One region of the Planococcus sp. MB-3u-03 genome, then DNA from elsewhere that is predicted to be linked to it. Evidence: riboswitches for the same ligand, from Rfam matches in the RefSeq annotation. Region 1 holds a riboswitch; the other holds the start of a gene.
What was found. A riboswitch is a leader RNA that binds a small molecule or an ion and turns the genes downstream of it on or off. The one in region 1 is predicted to bind FMN.
Positions count from the first base shown of each region.

Region 1 (8,004 bases):
ACCCGGACATGATGTTCGTCGTCGACCGCAATGCAGCAGTCGGCAATGACGCAAGCGCAAAAGATTCATTGGAAAATGAATTGGTCCAGAAAACGAACGCTTATCAAAACGATAAGATCATTTACTTGGACCCTGATTACTGGTACCTATCCGGCGGCGGGCTGCAGTCTGTCAGCGAAATGGTCAAGGCCATCGAATCAGCATTTTAAAGTACCGAAGCCCCGGCATCGCCGGGGCTTTTTCTCAATCATAAGGAGGGATAAGGATATGGAGGAAATCCATTCTTATATCGATAAAGTGTTTGTTGAGCAAGAAGAGGTTCTGGAAGGCGTGCTTGCCGCCATCAACGAAAAAGGCATGCGGCCGATTTCGGTATCGCCAGCGTCCGGAAAACTGCTGACGATGCTCGTGGCCATGGCGGAAGCGGAACGGGTATTGGAAATCGGCGCACTCGGCGGCTATAGCGGGATTTGCCTGGCACGGGGCTTTGGCGCACGAGGGCATTTGACTTCGCTGGAATTGGAGCAGGACTATGCGGAACTGGCAAACGCCCATCTGGCAAAAGCGGGATTCGGCAGCCAAGTCGATTATCTGACAGGCCCTGCCTTGGACAGCTTGGCAAAGTTGAAAGGCCAGGGGAGGACGTTCGATTTCTTTTTCATCGATGCCGATAAGGTGAATTACGAAAACTATTTAGCCGCTTGCCTTGAACTTGCAGAAGACCGGGCATTGATTGTCGCCGATAATGTACTGGCTGGGGGAAGTGTGGCAGCTGTGGGTAAAGAGCGCCAGCACACCGAAGCGATGAAGAAGTTCAACGAAACGGCTGCAAGGCATCCGCAGTTGGAGTCGATCCTGCTGCCGGTTGGTGATGGATTGCTTGTGGCAAGAGTGAAAAAATGACAAAAGGACGGAAGGCTCTCACGCCTTCCGTCCTTTGCTCTATAAATAGAGCAGAATTTATTCGTATTTGCGGAAAAAGGCGAGTGTGCCGTCGATGATCCGTTGCTGGTCGTGATCAAGCGTCGCCACATGGAAGCTATCCGTCATTTCAATGAGGTCTTTTTCCTTGGATGAAATATGTTCATATATGAACCTGGAATTATCCGGCGGGACGACATGATCTTCCGGCGAAACGAACAGCAGTGTCGGGCAATGAATGGCCGACAGGTTTTTTCTGGCCAAATCCATGAAAGAAAGGATCTCCTTAACGGAAGCGACCGGTGTTTTCTCATAAGCAAGCTCAGTGATTCCAGGCTTTTTAATATCGGATCCGATGGCATCCAAAAAACGCACATCCTGCAATTCCTTGACACCTTCCATGTCCGGGACTTCGACGGCGGCGTTAATCAATGAAATGGCGCGGATCTCCGGATGGTTTTCCGCCATATAAAGCGCGAGTGTACCGCCCATTGACAAACCTGCCACGAATATCTTATCGCAGCGCTCCGACAGCCAAGCGTAGGCCTCCTCGACAGAGGCAATCCAATCCTGATACGTGCTTGTTTCCATATCTTCATAATGCGTGCCATGCCCCTTCAGGCGCGGGGCATAGACGCTATATCCTTCGTTCGCGAAAGCCTCGGCAAGCGGGCGCATGCTTTGGGTCGTGCCGGTAAAGCCATGGGATACGAGAATTCCTGTTTTCCCGCCTTCGGAAATGAACGGCTCTGCGCCTGGAAGGACATCGAAATCATGTGTCATCCAAAAACCTCCTTTTGGGATAGTCTTTAAGTATTCGCTGCTTTTCAGGAAAATCCTGCCCATTCATTTTCCCTGAAAAGGAATGCTATACTTACGGAAGAATAATCAACTGGAGGAGATCGCGTGCAAAACGTACAGGAATATACTCAATTGATCGAGCAATTCGAGAACGGCCCCTATTTCAAGATGCTCGGTTTTGAAATCAACGGGGTGGAATATGGCAAGGCGTCCATGCGCTTGGAGAAAAGACCTGAAAATGACAATATGCAAAATATGCTGCACGGCGGCGCGATCATGTCAGGGATTGATATTGTCATGGGCCTTGCCTCCCGGTCGCTCGGAAGCGATGCGGTCTCGACGATTCAAATGGAAGTTCGCTTCATCAAAAGTTTGGCGGAGGGAACGGCCGTTTTCCACGCTGAACTGTTACATCAGACGAACAGTACGGCAATCCTGACAGGGCGCGTCGTCAGCGATCGAGACGAATTATTGGCCTATAGCACCGGAACATTCAAACTATGATTGCAAAAGCTCCTTTCCGCATACGGCGGGGAGGAGCTTTTTGGATTAACCGCAATCTGAAGCCGTTCTCTTGACCGGTGAGTTATAGCTTGATATGATTACTTTTAATTAAAGATATTTTAATTCGAAATAAAGAGGTGAAATAAATGGAGTTCTCCAACCAGAACCTGAAAGCTGTAACGGTTTTGATTCGCGCCGCGGATGCCGTCCATGATGCCATTAAACGGGACGTTGCCGGGTACGGCTTGAATGCGACGGAATTCTCGGTGCTCGAATTGCTCTATCACCAGGGCCGTCAGCCGATACAGGCGATTGGCAAGAGGGTATTGATTGCGAGCAGCAGCATCACTTATGTGGTCGACAAACTGGAACAGAAAGGCTACGTCGAACGGGAAGCGTGCAAGGAAGACCGGCGCGTGACTTATGCACTCTTGACGGAAAATGGCCAGGAATTGATGAAGCGGATTTTCCCTGAGCATGAACGGCAGATGGATAAAGTGTTTGCCGGCCTTGGGCAAGAGGAAATAGTGGAATTGATCGAAAAGCTGAAAAAGGTCGGCTACGAAGCGCAAGACAGCAATGCAGCAGCAGATGGAATTTTAAAAAATAAGGAGCGGTATGCATGAACGAATTGAAAGGGATCCACCATGTAACGGCGATTACGAGCAGTGCCGAAAAGAATTATGAATTTTTCACGTATGTATTGGGCATGAGGCTGGTCAAGAAAACGGTGAACCAGGACGATATCCAAACCTATCACTTGTTCTTCGCTGACGATAAGGGTTCAGCGGGGACGGATATGACTTTCTTTGATTTTCCGGGAATCCCGAAAGGCTCTCACGGAACCAACGAAATTTACAAAACGGCTTTCCGCGTTCCGACAGACGAAGCGCTTAGCTATTGGGAGAAACGTTTTGACAAATACGAAGTGAACCACAGTGCAATCGCAGAGCAATTCGGCGTCAAAACTTTGTCGTTCACAGACTTCGATGACCAGCAGTATATGCTCGTATCGGACGAGAACAATGAAGGCGTGCAAGCGGGGACGCCTTGGCAGGACGGCCCGGTCCCGCTTGAATTTGCCATCACCGGGCTCGGGCCGATCCATATCCGCATCGGCCAATTCGATTACTTGAAAGAAGTGCTCGAAAAGGCGATGCATATGCGCGAGATCGCCAACGAGGGATCGCTGCATTTATTCGAGATGGGCGAAGGCGGAAACGGTGCACAAGTAATCGTTGAGCATAATGCAGATTTACCGTCCGGGCAGCAGGGTTACGGCACGGTGCATCATGCCGCATTCCGCGTGGCGGACCGCGCAGCATTGAATGAATGGATCGGCCATATGCAGGAAATCGGGTTCTCGACTTCGGGCTATGTCGACCGCTTCTTCTTTGAATCATTGTACGCACGGGTAGCCCCCGGCCTCTTGTTCGAATGGGCAACGGATGGCCCGGGCTTCATGGGTGACGAGCCATATGAAACACTCGGGGAGAAACTTTCTTTGCCGCCGTTTTTGGAACCGAAGCGCGAACAGATCGAGAGCATGGTGCGGCCGATCGATACGGTGCGCAGCACGAAGGATATCGAAAAAGAATACCTATAGGAAAAATTGGCACTGCTCCCCATGGGCAGTGCTTTTTCACTGCCAATAACAAAGAGGATGCAGAGAATCTGAAATAATGGGACGATTTTGGGAACTTATTCAACTTATATGCGTAAGTATAGTTAACACAAAGAAAGGGGAGAAGGGCGATGCCGAAATGCCAGAATTGCGGAGCGTTATGGACGTGGGCACAGACCGTATGCCGACTGTGCACACTCGGGGATGGGATGAAGTGCCCCTCATGCCGCGAGGAGCAATTCGTATCGATGGAATCGCGGAAAAAGACCAGCTTGTTCGTCTTTGCCGCTCCGCTCATCATGTTCATTTCGGTCGCTTTCGGCATCGATCCGTTCGTTTCCCTCGCCCTGTTCCTGGCTTCCTTTTTAGTAATCATGGGCATTTATCCATTCTTTATCGAATTGACAGACGAGCGCGGGCCAATGTGGTGACTAGTAGAAATCCGAGTTTCTTTCTAGGGATTGAGTTGGCTGCGCACAACAAATGAAGATTCTTTTCTGGACAGCCCCTGAAGCTTGCGCTAAACTTACAGATAATCATCTATAGCGTTCTTCGGGGTCGGGTGAAATTCCCAATCGACGGTAACGGAGCAATCCGAAGCCCGTGAGCCTTTCGGGGCAGGATTTGGTGCAAGTCCAAAGCCGACAGTTAAAGTCTGGATGGGAGAAGAACCGTCAAGCAGCCTACTAGCAATCGCTTAGGTTTCTTTGATATGCACTTTCAAGGCCCCTTTCTTTTTATGGAAGGGGCCTTTTTGCATACTGTGGATGATCAACTGAATAGTATTCCTTCGGGGTCGGGTGAAATTCCCAATCGACGGTAACGAAGCAATTCGAAGCCCGTGAGCCTTTCGGGGCAGGATTTGGTGCAAGTCCAAAGCCGACAGTTAAAGTCTGGATGGGAGAAGGAAGAACACGGAAATTATAGAGTTTTCTATAGTTCTATTTCCTATTGTCTTCTAACCCATTGGCTAATCAATGGGTTTTTATTTTGTTCTGAAAGGTGTGATCAAGTGGACGATCAGCAAATCATGAAGCAAGCACTGGCATTGGCACGATCAGCTGCCGGGCAGACTTCCCCCAACCCGCTTGTCGGGTCGGTGATCGTCAAAGATGGCCGTATCATCGGCATGGGCGCGCATTTGAAAGCGGGACAGGCGCATGCAGAAATCCATGCGCTGAATATGGCAGGCACTGAAGCGCGAGGCGCGGATTTATATGTGACGCTGGAGCCTTGCAGCCATCATGGCCGGACTGGACCTTGCGCAGACGCGATTATAAAAGCCGGCATCCGCCGTGTCGTCGTCGCTGTGCTTGACCCGAATCCGCTCGTTTCAGGCCAGGGCATCAAGAAGCTCGAAGCCGCCGGGGTGATTGTAGAGACCGGTGTCTGCGAGCAGGAAGCTGCGGAGCTGAACCGGATGTTCTTCACCTTTATCCGCAAAAACCGGCCATTCGTCACATTGAAGCATGCCATCACGCTAGACGGCAAAATCGCTGTATACGGCGGCCGTTCGGAAAAAATTACGGGGCCTGAAGTGCAGCGCGACGTCCACGAACTGCGCTTGCTGCACGACGCCATCCTCGTCGGCGCACAGACCATTGCACTCGATAACCCCCGTTTGACCAATCGGTTTGCCGATTCCCCGAAGCAGCCGATCCGCGTCATTTTAGATGGCCATCTGCGCATCCCGATAGAGAGCCACGTCATTCAAGTACCTGATGCCCCTACTTGGATAATCGTCGGATCACAAGCTGATATCGACAGCCGCGGCGCATTTCCTGAGCATGTCCGAATTCTGCAACTGGATACGCCCGATGTGGAAATCGTCGCTGCATTGGAATTGCTGGCCGAGCATAAGGTGTTATCTGTCCTTGTGGAAGGCGGCCAAAAAATCAATACCGCTTTTTTGAAAAGCGGGCAAGTAGATGAAGTTGCTACGTATATCGCGCCAATCATTCTCGGCGGCGAAGGAACCGTTTCCGTATTTGGTGATCTACATGCCAGTTCCACGGCAAACGGCATTCCCCTGGAGACGCAGAAGGTAGAGCGCATCGGAACGGATCTGAAGATTATCTCCACTTTAAAGGAGTGACATGAATGTTTACAGGCATTATAGAAGAAAAGGGGCAACTTGCCGGTATCAAGCGCGGCGCGGCCAGCATGGAAATGACGATACGCGCAAATGTCGTCCTCGAAGAAACGAAAATCGGCGATAGCATTTCAGTCGAAGGGGTGTGCCTGACAGTGACCTCATTATCCACAGGCCGTTTCACAGTGGATGTCATGCCGGAAACATTTCACGGCACGACCCTTTCTTCGTTGAGTACATCCAGTGCCGTCAATCTAGAGCGGGCCATGGCGGCGAACGGCCGTTTCGGCGGGCATCTTGTCGCTGGCCATATCGACGGAGTCGGCAAGATCCTGCGCAAGCGCCCCCAGGAAAACGCACTGTATATCGATATAGCAGCGCCCCCTGAATTGCTTGCGCAGTCGATCGTCAAAGGATCAGTGGCAATCGATGGCGTCAGTTTGACGATTTTCGAACTTAGCGAAAACCATTTGACCGTTTCGCTCATCCCGCATACAGCGGGGGAAACGACTTTGGGCAGCAAAAAAGTAGGCGATTCGGTCAATCTGGAAACCGATATGTTCGGAAAATATGTGCAGCGTTTTATGGAGCATGCGCCAAAACAACCGATGAACGCCGATTACTTGCGGCGCCACGGATTTTAAAGGAGCAAACCGATGCTAAATACAATTGAAGAAGCAGTAAAGGATTTGCAGGCAGGAAAAGTCATTATTTTGGTAGATGACGAATCAAGGGAAAACGAAGGCGATTTTGTTTGCCTCGCAGAACATGCGACACCTGAAAACATCAATTTCATGGCAACGCACGGCCGGGGGCTCATCTGCACGCCTGTCTCGCCCGACATCGCCCTGCGGCTGAAACTCGACCAAATGGTCAGCCACAATACCGACCACCACGAAACGGCGTTTACCGTCAGCATCGACCATAAAGATGCCAAGACGGGCATCAGTGCCTTTGAACGGTCGGACACCATCTTGCAGATGCTCGATACGAAAGCCGTGCCGCAGGACTTCAAGCGGCCGGGGCACGTCTTCCCGCTTGTCGCGAAACTAGGCGGCGTATTCCAGCGCCAAGGCCATACGGAGGCGTCAGTCGATTTGGCGCGTCTCAGCGGAAGCGAACCCGCAGCGGTCATTTGTGAAATCATGAACCCTGACGGCACGATGTCGCGCATGCCGGACTTGGAAAAGTTGGCGGAGCAGTTCGATATAAAAATCATCACGATCGAGGATCTGTATGCCTATCGTGCAGAGAAAGACCCGCTCATCACGCGGGAATCGAGTGTCCACATGCCGACCGATTTCGGCGAGTTCCGGATGGTAGGCTATTCCAACCGGCTGGATACAGAAGAGCATGTCGCCATCGTCAAAGGCAATCCGGAATTGGAGGAAGCGCCGATCGTGCGCATTCATTCAGAATGTTTGACCGGTGATATTTTCCACTCGCGCCGCTGCGATTGCGGGGCCCAACTTTCCAAATCGCTTGAATTGATCGAACAGGCAGGTGCCGGCATCGTCCTTTATATGCGGCAGGAAGGGCGCGGCATCGGCTTGTTGAACAAGCTAAAAGCGTATGAACTGCAAGAGCAGGGCTTGGATACGGTCGAAGCGAATGAACAGCTGGGCTTCCCGGCAGAAATGCGCGATTATACTTTATGCGCTTTGATGTTGAAGGATTTGGGCGTGTCGCGCGTCAGGTTGCTGACGAACAATCCAGCCAAGACAGACGCGCTCATCGAATACGGCATTAAAGTGGAAGAGCGGCTGGCGCTGGTCATCCCGCCGACTGAAGACAACACGCAATACATGAAAACGAAAAAACAACGGATGCATCATCTAATCGACTAAGGAGTGTTCATAATGGAAACAGTTTACGAAGCAAATTTGATCGGATCGGATTTAAAAATAGGGATCGTTACAGGCAGATTCAATGACTTTATCACGTCTCGCCTGCTGGACGGCGCAGTCGATGGCTTGGTGCGCCATGGCGTAAATAAGGAAAACATCGACACTGCTTGGGTGCCGGGGGCATTTGAATTGCCGCTGGTCGCGAAGAAAATGGC
Region 1 is NZ_CP025135.1:389,620-397,623, forward strand. It holds gene CW734_RS03255 (siderophore ABC transporter substrate-binding protein) at 1-209, shown strand, start outside; gene CW734_RS03260 (O-methyltransferase) at 268-903, shown strand; gene CW734_RS03265 (alpha/beta hydrolase) at 961-1,704, opposite strand; gene CW734_RS03270 (PaaI family thioesterase) at 1,828-2,226, shown strand; gene CW734_RS03275 (MarR family winged helix-turn-helix transcriptional regulator) at 2,373-2,852, shown strand; gene CW734_RS03280 (ring-cleaving dioxygenase) at 2,849-3,832, shown strand; gene CW734_RS03285 (TIGR04104 family putative zinc finger protein) at 3,982-4,281, shown strand; FMN riboswitch at 4,395-4,525, shown strand; FMN riboswitch at 4,633-4,763, shown strand; gene ribD (bifunctional diaminohydroxyphosphoribosylaminopyrimidine deaminase/5-amino-6-(5-phosphoribosylamino)uracil reductase RibD) at 4,863-5,945, shown strand; gene ribE (riboflavin synthase) at 5,951-6,586, shown strand; gene CW734_RS03300 (bifunctional 3,4-dihydroxy-2-butanone-4-phosphate synthase/GTP cyclohydrolase II) at 6,599-7,789, shown strand; gene ribH (6,7-dimethyl-8-ribityllumazine synthase) at 7,802-8,004, shown strand, end outside.

Region 2 (8,004 bases), 1.5 Mb from region 1:
GAGGCAGCAAGTTTGGCCACGGATGACCCGGATGTGAAGCGGAGCGCAGTTTATGACAGCGAACTGGAAGGTGCGCACGTGTTGCGCATCGGGCTTGCTTATCATGGCTATGTTGTGCCCATAAGTTTCGTCATTCCTAAACAGCTAGCCGATAAGGAGGAGCCGAACGCTCTCGAATTATATGAAACATTCGCCGGTCAAATCGATGAATCCGGCTTGGGTTTTGATGAGTATCATCCATATGAAGGCGAACTTCAGCTAAACGGGTCGACGATCAGCCATTTTCTGCCGGACGGCCATTCCTATGATCAAGGTTCGGCTTCCACTTTGCTGTATTTATACAGCCTGGAAGAAACATTCATGGGCCAGCAGGAAATCCGTGTCTTGAATGAAGAGGGCGAGGCAGCGCAATTATCCCATATAGGGACAGTGGAACCGCTCGTACCCGGGGAACAGGGGCAAAGCTTTTACTTGCTTGCCTCGTCAACGGGTGACTGGCATTTGGCTCCGGCATACGGCATGTCACCGGAGAATGTGGGAGATGCGCTGATGGCACTTCAGCAATCGCCGAATGACGGCTATCGATCGCCGGTTCCTGAAGGGATCAGTTACCGCGTCGAAGTGGATGAAATGAACGCCACATTGATATTCGAAGAGCCAATGGACTTGGAGGCGCTTGACGGAATGGAAGCGATGCAGATGATCGAAAGCATGGCGCTCACGGCTCAATCCTATGGCTCATCGCTGACGGTATCCAATACGGCACAAGCGGAATGGGCAGGATTCGATTTCTCCAAAGAACTTGAACTGCCCGTTTCGCCCAACCGCATCGACTGGTTAGAAAATAAAAAGACAGCAATGTAAGCAGTATGGTTTACATTGCTGTCTTTTTATAAGATTAACTTGTATAAAAATATCGATTCATCTTCGGGGCAGGGTGCAATTCCCTACCGGCGGTAATTGGACATAATGGTCCATCAGCCCGCGAGCCGTAAAAGCAGGATTTGGTGAGATTCCAAAGCCGACAGTATAGTCTGGATGGGAGAAGGTGAAGGTACGGACGCATGCCGTGTTAATGGCGGACCGTTTATTTCAGTGTGCCTAACTCTCCTTAAGTGAAACTTGCTTAGGGATTTTTATGGCAGCATGCGCCCGAACCTTTCTTCTGGTGAATCACGACAAGGAGAGGAAACATGAAGAACAAGAAATTGCAATCGATGATCGTCATCGGTATGCTGAGCAGCATCTCGTTTGTGTTGATGCTATTCAATTTTCCGCCGCCGGCATTGCCAGCATTTTGAAAGTGGATTTCAGTGACGTGCCTGCGCTGATCGCGGCGATCACGATGGGGCCAGTAGCAGGCGTCTTGGTAGCATTCTTTAAAACGTATTGACTGGATTTTTCAGGAAGCCCGACTGGCGTTCCTGTAGGGCATATGGCGAATTTCGCGACGAGCCTGTTGTTCATTTTGCCGGTCTACGCCATTTACCGTAAAGTTTCCACGAAAAAGGAATCGCATTCGGTTTGATCATCGGGACATTCTCGATGGCAATCGGCATGAGCTTGCTCAATTATTTCGTCTTTTGCCTATGTACACGTTTTCCTGAACATGCCTGAACAGTCAGGGAACGCATTGTACACGACCATTGTCCTCGGGATCCTGCCGTTCAACTTGATCAAAGGCTTGGCGCTTACGACCGTCGTCTTATTGATCTTCGGCAGCATGCATACCTGGATTGAAAACAACGTTCCTATTATTTATCATAAAAGAAGGGCTGGAAGATGATTCTTCCGGCCGCTTTTTCTATTGACCACGTTTCGGTCAGTCTTCGTATTTAAGTGGGTTCCCTTCAAATGACTCGTCTGCAACTTTAATGGAATCGGTCGGGCATCCTTCGAATGCGTCTTCCATATCCTCCATCAGCTCATCTGGCACTTGTTCAGTCCCCGTGTTATCATCAAGAATAACGAAGGCGATGCCCTCATCATCATAATCGTAAATGTCCGGTGCTGCTGCTCGCAAGCCCCGCATGCGATACACGTATCTTTATCAACAATGGTATATTTAGCCATTCCAGTTCCTCTCCTTTATCTCCGAACAAGTCCAGTTATACTATCGTGTTTATTCTATAGATATTTCATGATTTTTCAACCCAAAACCGCCAGGAGGGTAATTCAGTGCGATTCGATGAAGTCGTTTTAGCGATCATGAAAGCGGTAGACGGTCAACGGACCGTATCTTCCCTTATCATTTAATTAAAGGAAAGAAATCAGGGCAAACGATTCAGGACATCGGCTATTTCGGGCTGCATCCTTATTTTGCAGTGCTCCTAAACTGGACAAGCAAGACTATCTAGCGTCCATTGATAGCCTGCAGGCGCAAGGCTATTTGATTCCGGATGACAACAGCGTCCAGCTCCATCACTCCGCATTCGATCTGGAAATTCCGCCTACACCCTTGAATGGCTGGAAGTACAGAGGCAATGAAAATCGGTTCTTTGCGCGCCTATCGTTGGTGATCCAGACAATGTCCAATTTTATGCAAGGCCAAAAGCGCTTTGATCCAGTCGTCACCGATGAAACGGTGCAGGCGTGGGCCAAGGCTTATTTGAAACGTGTCGATTTTCGCTCACCTGCTGTTCAAGAAGCTTTCAAAACCAGCTCGAAACCAGCTTGGCTATGGCAAAACCACCGAAGCGCATAAAGATATCTTGGTGGAGCGATTGTCGGGCTATGGTGTCGGCGGGCTCACCTGGGATCAATTGGCCATGCAGCATGGCATTTTGCCGATAGATGTAAAGATTGCGGCTGTTGAAGCCATGCATGCTTGGCTGGATGTGATTGAAGGCATGGAATATCCATTGCTAGCGGGCATGCTTGAAGGCATCATCCAGCAATCCGCCTTGACAGAATCAGCGAAGCGCACGCAAAACCTGTCCGAACGCGGCTTTTCACTCAAGCAGATTGCTGAGCTCAGGCAGCTGAAAACAAGTACGATCGAGGACCATTTCGTGGAGATGGCATGAACGACCCAGCGTTCAGCTCTGCACCGTTTATGGACGAGCAGTTATTTCAATCGATCCATCACATCAGCAAGGAGTTGAAGACAATGCGCCTGCGGGATATTAAAGAGCGGTTGCCGGAAGCCAGCTATTTTCAGATCCGGCTGGCACTGGCGATGAAAGGTGGCGTCATATGAATCTTGAAAAGCTATTATACGACGCTTACGGCTACGCGGAATTCCGCCCCGGCCAAAACAAGTGATCGAGCAAGTGCTGGCGGGGCGTGACGTGCTGGCGCTGCTGCCGACCGGAATGGGAAAATCGCTGTGTTATCAGTTGCCTGGAAAAGTCTTGCCAGGCGCCATTGTCATTGTTTCGCCGCTTTTGTCGTTGATGCAAGACCAAGTCACCCAATTGAAGATGGGGAAAATCGGTCATTGCCATCAATTCCTTTATGAAACCGGAAGATCGTGAAAGGGCCTGGAATACGCTCGGCCAGTATAAATTCATCTTCGTGGCCCCGAAATGCTCGTACAGCCATACGTGCTCGGCAAATTGAAAGCACTCGGCATCTCGCTGCTCGTCGCGGATGAAGCCCATTGCATTTCTCAATGGGGCTTCGATTTTCGCCCGGATTATTTGCGCATTGCAGAGGTTCTGCCCAAGCTTGGCAATCCCCAGACTTTGGCGCTGACCGCAACCGCGACCGACAAAGTTACAGATGAAATCAAACATTACTTAAAATTGAGTGACCCATTCGTCTATTCACATCCGATGGACCGAAAGAACATCAGCTACGATATCCGGAAATTCGACAATGACAGCGACAAATTGGAAGAATTAGTGAATTTGGTGTCAACTTACGCCGGGCCAGGGATCATTTATGCCGGAACGCGCCGAAAATCGCAAGAATTGGCGGAGCGCATTCTCGCACTCGGTATCCGCGCAGCATTTTACCACGGCGGGATGGAACAGCAGGACCGTATTTTTGTGCAGCAGCAATTTGCCAATAAGGAGCTGGAGTGGGTATGTGCGACCAATGCATTCGGCATGGGGGTCCATATTCCTGATATTCGCCACGTCATCCATTTCCAATTGCCTTCTTCTATAGAAGGATATGTTCAGGAAGTTGGGCGCGCCGGTCGGGATTCTTTGCCTTCACTTGCGACCTTATTGTATGCCGCCGGCGATGAGCGGCTAGTGGAGAGTTTGATCATGGATGATTTGCCCGAACGCCATGAAATCGAGCTGATCTATGAGCGCGGCGAAGAAGCGAAGCAATTGATTGAGCAGGGGATGATGAGGGAGACGGCGTATCGCATCATTTCCTATTGGCGTGAGCGCCTTCCCCTTGAAGGCACATTGAACCAGATCGAGCAATTGAAAAAAGAAAAACAACGGCAAGCAGCTTCCGTCCGCGGGCTGGTCCATTCAAGCGGCTGCATCCGGCAATACATCAGCATGAGTTTTGACCAGGAAAACCCTGCTATACCGGCTAATTGCTGCAGTTTTCATGGGATCGACCACAGCCTGTTCAAAGGCAATAGAAGTGAATCGAAAGCATCGCCAAACGGGTCTTGGCAAGAGCGCTTGAAGGTCCTTCTTCCTATATGAAAATCTCTATTTCTATTATTTACAAATAAGCCTTTTTTCGTCATAATAGATATATTAGTACAGATAGGGGTAGTCGTGAAATGGGAAACGATAATTATCATGAATCAATGGAAAAGAATCGCCAGGAATTGTCACAGGAACGCATGGCAGAATTGACGAGGCGCGCACGCCAGATGCCCAAGCCGAAAAGCAGGGGCTTATTATTGCCTTCCTTGTTTTTCATCTTTATCTTGATTCCGGTCACTTTGTTGATCTATGTTGCGTTTTACTATGAACCGGATGACACGCTTACTGCCAAAACAAACGAAAATGAAGTCAGCTTCGAACTGAACTCCCAGCCGCCTTCTGACAGCACTGTGCTCGCCGCTGCAGACGACCAGCAGGAAGACGAAAAAGAAGAAGAGAAGAAAAGTGCGAAAGCAAAAGAAGCGGAAGAACAAAAAGAGCTGAAAGAAAAAGCGCGTGAACGTGAGGAAAAGGCAGCTGCAAAAGAGAAAGAGAAAGAGCAGGCAGCTGCGGAACAGCAAGCAGAGAAAAAAGCCCAGGAAACAGCGCTGGCAGAACAAAAAGCGCGTGAGGAAGCTGAAGCGAAAGCAAAAGCCGAAGCCGAAGCAGAACAACGTGCGAAAGCTGAAGAAAAAGAAAAAGAAAAAGAGCAGCAAGAAGAGCAGGAGGAAACCCCGACTGCTGGCGGCAAGACGGTAACCGTCCAATCGAGTGAAACGCTTTACCGCATTGCCGTCAATAATTACGGCGCGAGCGGTGCAGCCGCCGCTGTTGAGAAGATCAAACAGGCCAATGGCTTGGCATCTAACGATATCAGCCCCGGACAAACATTGATTTTGCCATAAGGCAAGATTAAATGCCTCCTGTTAGGGAAAAGATAGGAAGAATCTAAAAAGAGGTGAGCGAATGTTTGTCAAAAGTGCATTAGTGAAAAAAGAAAGATGCTTTACGGTAAAACCGGAAGATACGATGGAAAAAGGGCTTGAGCTATTGGAGCAGCATTCCATTGATGCATTGCCCGTCGTCGATGGCGACCAATTCAAAGGGATCTTTACTTGGTATCATGCATATCGTGCGTTCTTCTATTCGGATGCCCAGAAAGACGAGTTTGTCCGTTCGACAAAAGTGAAAGATATCATGGTCAACCACGATGTTTACTTGAATATCGACGATGTCTATGAAAAAGCCTTGGTCGAATTACGTGACTTCCCAATTATCGCTGTCGTCGACGAAGGGAAATTTCTCGGAATCGTCACCCGCTTTGATGTCGTTAACCAATTGCAAAGTGCATTCGGCATGAATCAATCAGGGGTTCGCATTACCGTTACATCGGTCGAATCAGAAGGCCGCATTGGACGGCTTGGTGAAATCATCGAAAAACATAAAGAATCCGTCGTTTCACTCGTTACATTCGATGAAACTGACAAAATGGTGCGCCGCATCGTCCTCAAAGTGAAGAAAAAGAACAATATAGACAAGTTCACGAAGGAACTGGAAAAATCGGGCTTCCGTATTCTTGATATCACTGAAGATTGAATAGCGGCTTGAACAGGAAAACATAAGCGCAGCTTATGTTTTTTTGTTGCTTCGGAAAGGATGTACACGATGAAATGGATTTTACGGATTGGATTAGCGGGCTTGGCTATCCTGGCATGGATGTTCCGTGCCGCCCACAGCGAAAACAAGGAGACAGCAGCCATTCGCTTGTCGGGAGACGCCCAATTTGCTCCTTTTAAGCTGCTTTTTATCTCCGATGTTCACCGCCGCAAACTTCGGCGCGATATGTTCAACGATCAAGTCGATCTCATCGTCATCGGCGGGGATTTTGTCGAACGGGGGGTCCCGGAACAGCGCATCCGCGAAAACTTGCGGATTTTAACTGAACTTGCTCCGGTATATTATGTATTCGGAAATAATGACAGGGAAATTGGCGAAGAGCGGCTAAGGGCATTGCTTGAAGAACAAGGCACCGTTATCCTTGATGATGAATCTGTTGAATTGTTCGGCAATGCTAAACTTAAATTGACCGGAATCGATTATTTCGCTTTTCGGGAGCATAGTGTAGAAGACGCTTTCCGCACTGTCGAGAAAGGCGATTCCGTCATTTTCATCTCCCATACGCCTTTTGTCTTTAAGCACGTAAAACAACATTATCCAGTCAGCCTGATGATTGCCGGGCATACACACGGCGGGCAAATCAGGTTGGGGCCATACGGGATATTCGACCGGGGCTCATTGACTGTGTCGGAAGGAATAACCGAACTCATCAGCAATGGATTCGGCACGACGACTTTGCCATTGCGGCTCGGTGCAAAAGCAGAGTTCCATGTGCTTGAAATTCACCCTGCATCGGGCAGGAAGCATTTGGCACAAAGCTCTTCAATCGGCTAAGATGGATATGGACATTATTACAGGAGTGGTTGAAATGGAACATGCAGATGTCATCATCGTAGGAGGCGGGCCGTGCGGTTTATCGGCAGCCATCGAAATACAGAGAATGGGCCTGCACCCCGTCATTCTCGAAAAAGGAAATATTGTCAACGCCATCTATCATTACCCGACACACCAGACCTTTTTCAGCAGCAGCGAAAAATTATCGATCGGGGATGTGCCATTCATTACCGAAGACCGCAAGCCGAAGCGCAATCAAGCGCTCGTTTATTACCGTGAAGTGGTGAAGCGGCATGCATTGGATGTACGGGCATTCGAAACGGCCATATCGATCGAACAATCGGATGGCTTTCTCGTAAAAACGACCAAGAATGATTACAAGGCGAAATATGTGGTAGTGGCAACAGGCTATTACGACCATCCGAACAAGCTTGCAGTACCGGGTGCGGACTTGCCGAAAGTGATGCATTATTTCAAGGAAGGGCATCCATATTTCGACCGTGACGTGTTGGTGATCGGGGGCAAGAATTCGGCAGTGGACGCAGCGCTGGAACTGCATAAAGCCGGCAGCCGGGTGACGGTGTCCTATCACGGCACGAGCTATTCGAAAAGTGTCAAGCCATGGATTTTGCCGGAGTTCGACGGGCTCGTGCGCCAAGGCGAAATAACCATGCTATTCGATTCCATCGTCGACGAGATCCGTGAAGATGAAGTGGAACTGACCGTGAACGATACAAAAGAAACCTTCGCGAATGATTTTGTCTTCGCCATGATCGGCTATCATCCAGATCACCAGTTCCTCCGGCAGATGGGGATCAGCATCGATGAGGCAAGCGGCAGGCCGTCTTTCAATGAAGAGACGATGGAGACGAATGTCGAAGATTTATTTATCGCAGGCGTCATCGCGGCCGGAAACAATGCCAATGAAATTTTCATCGAGAACGGTCGTTTCCATGGCCAGCAAATCGCAGCGGCGATTGCGAAAAAACAA
Region 2 is NZ_CP025135.1:1,887,293-1,895,296, reverse strand. It holds gene CW734_RS10830 (hypothetical protein) at 1-864, shown strand, start outside; FMN riboswitch at 920-1,054, shown strand; partial or broken gene CW734_RS10825 (ECF transporter S component) at 1,194-1,786, shown strand; partial or broken gene CW734_RS10820 (ferredoxin) at 1,823-2,073, opposite strand; gene CW734_RS19020 (hypothetical protein) at 2,390-2,704, shown strand; gene CW734_RS19015 (helix-turn-helix domain-containing protein) at 2,715-3,026, shown strand; gene CW734_RS19010 (helix-turn-helix domain-containing protein) at 3,023-3,199, shown strand; partial or broken gene CW734_RS10810 (RecQ family ATP-dependent DNA helicase) at 3,315-4,616, shown strand; gene CW734_RS10805 (LysM peptidoglycan-binding domain-containing protein) at 4,697-5,467, shown strand; gene CW734_RS10800 (CBS domain-containing protein) at 5,529-6,158, shown strand; gene CW734_RS10795 (metallophosphoesterase) at 6,228-7,013, shown strand; gene CW734_RS10790 (YpdA family putative bacillithiol disulfide reductase) at 7,048-8,004, shown strand, end outside.
Region 2: linked by a shared signal. The riboswitch ahead of CW734_RS10825 (ECF transporter S component) and the one ahead of ribD (bifunctional diaminohydroxyphosphoribosylaminopyrimidine deaminase/5-amino-6-(5-phosphoribosylamino)uracil reductase RibD) in region 1 are both predicted to bind FMN.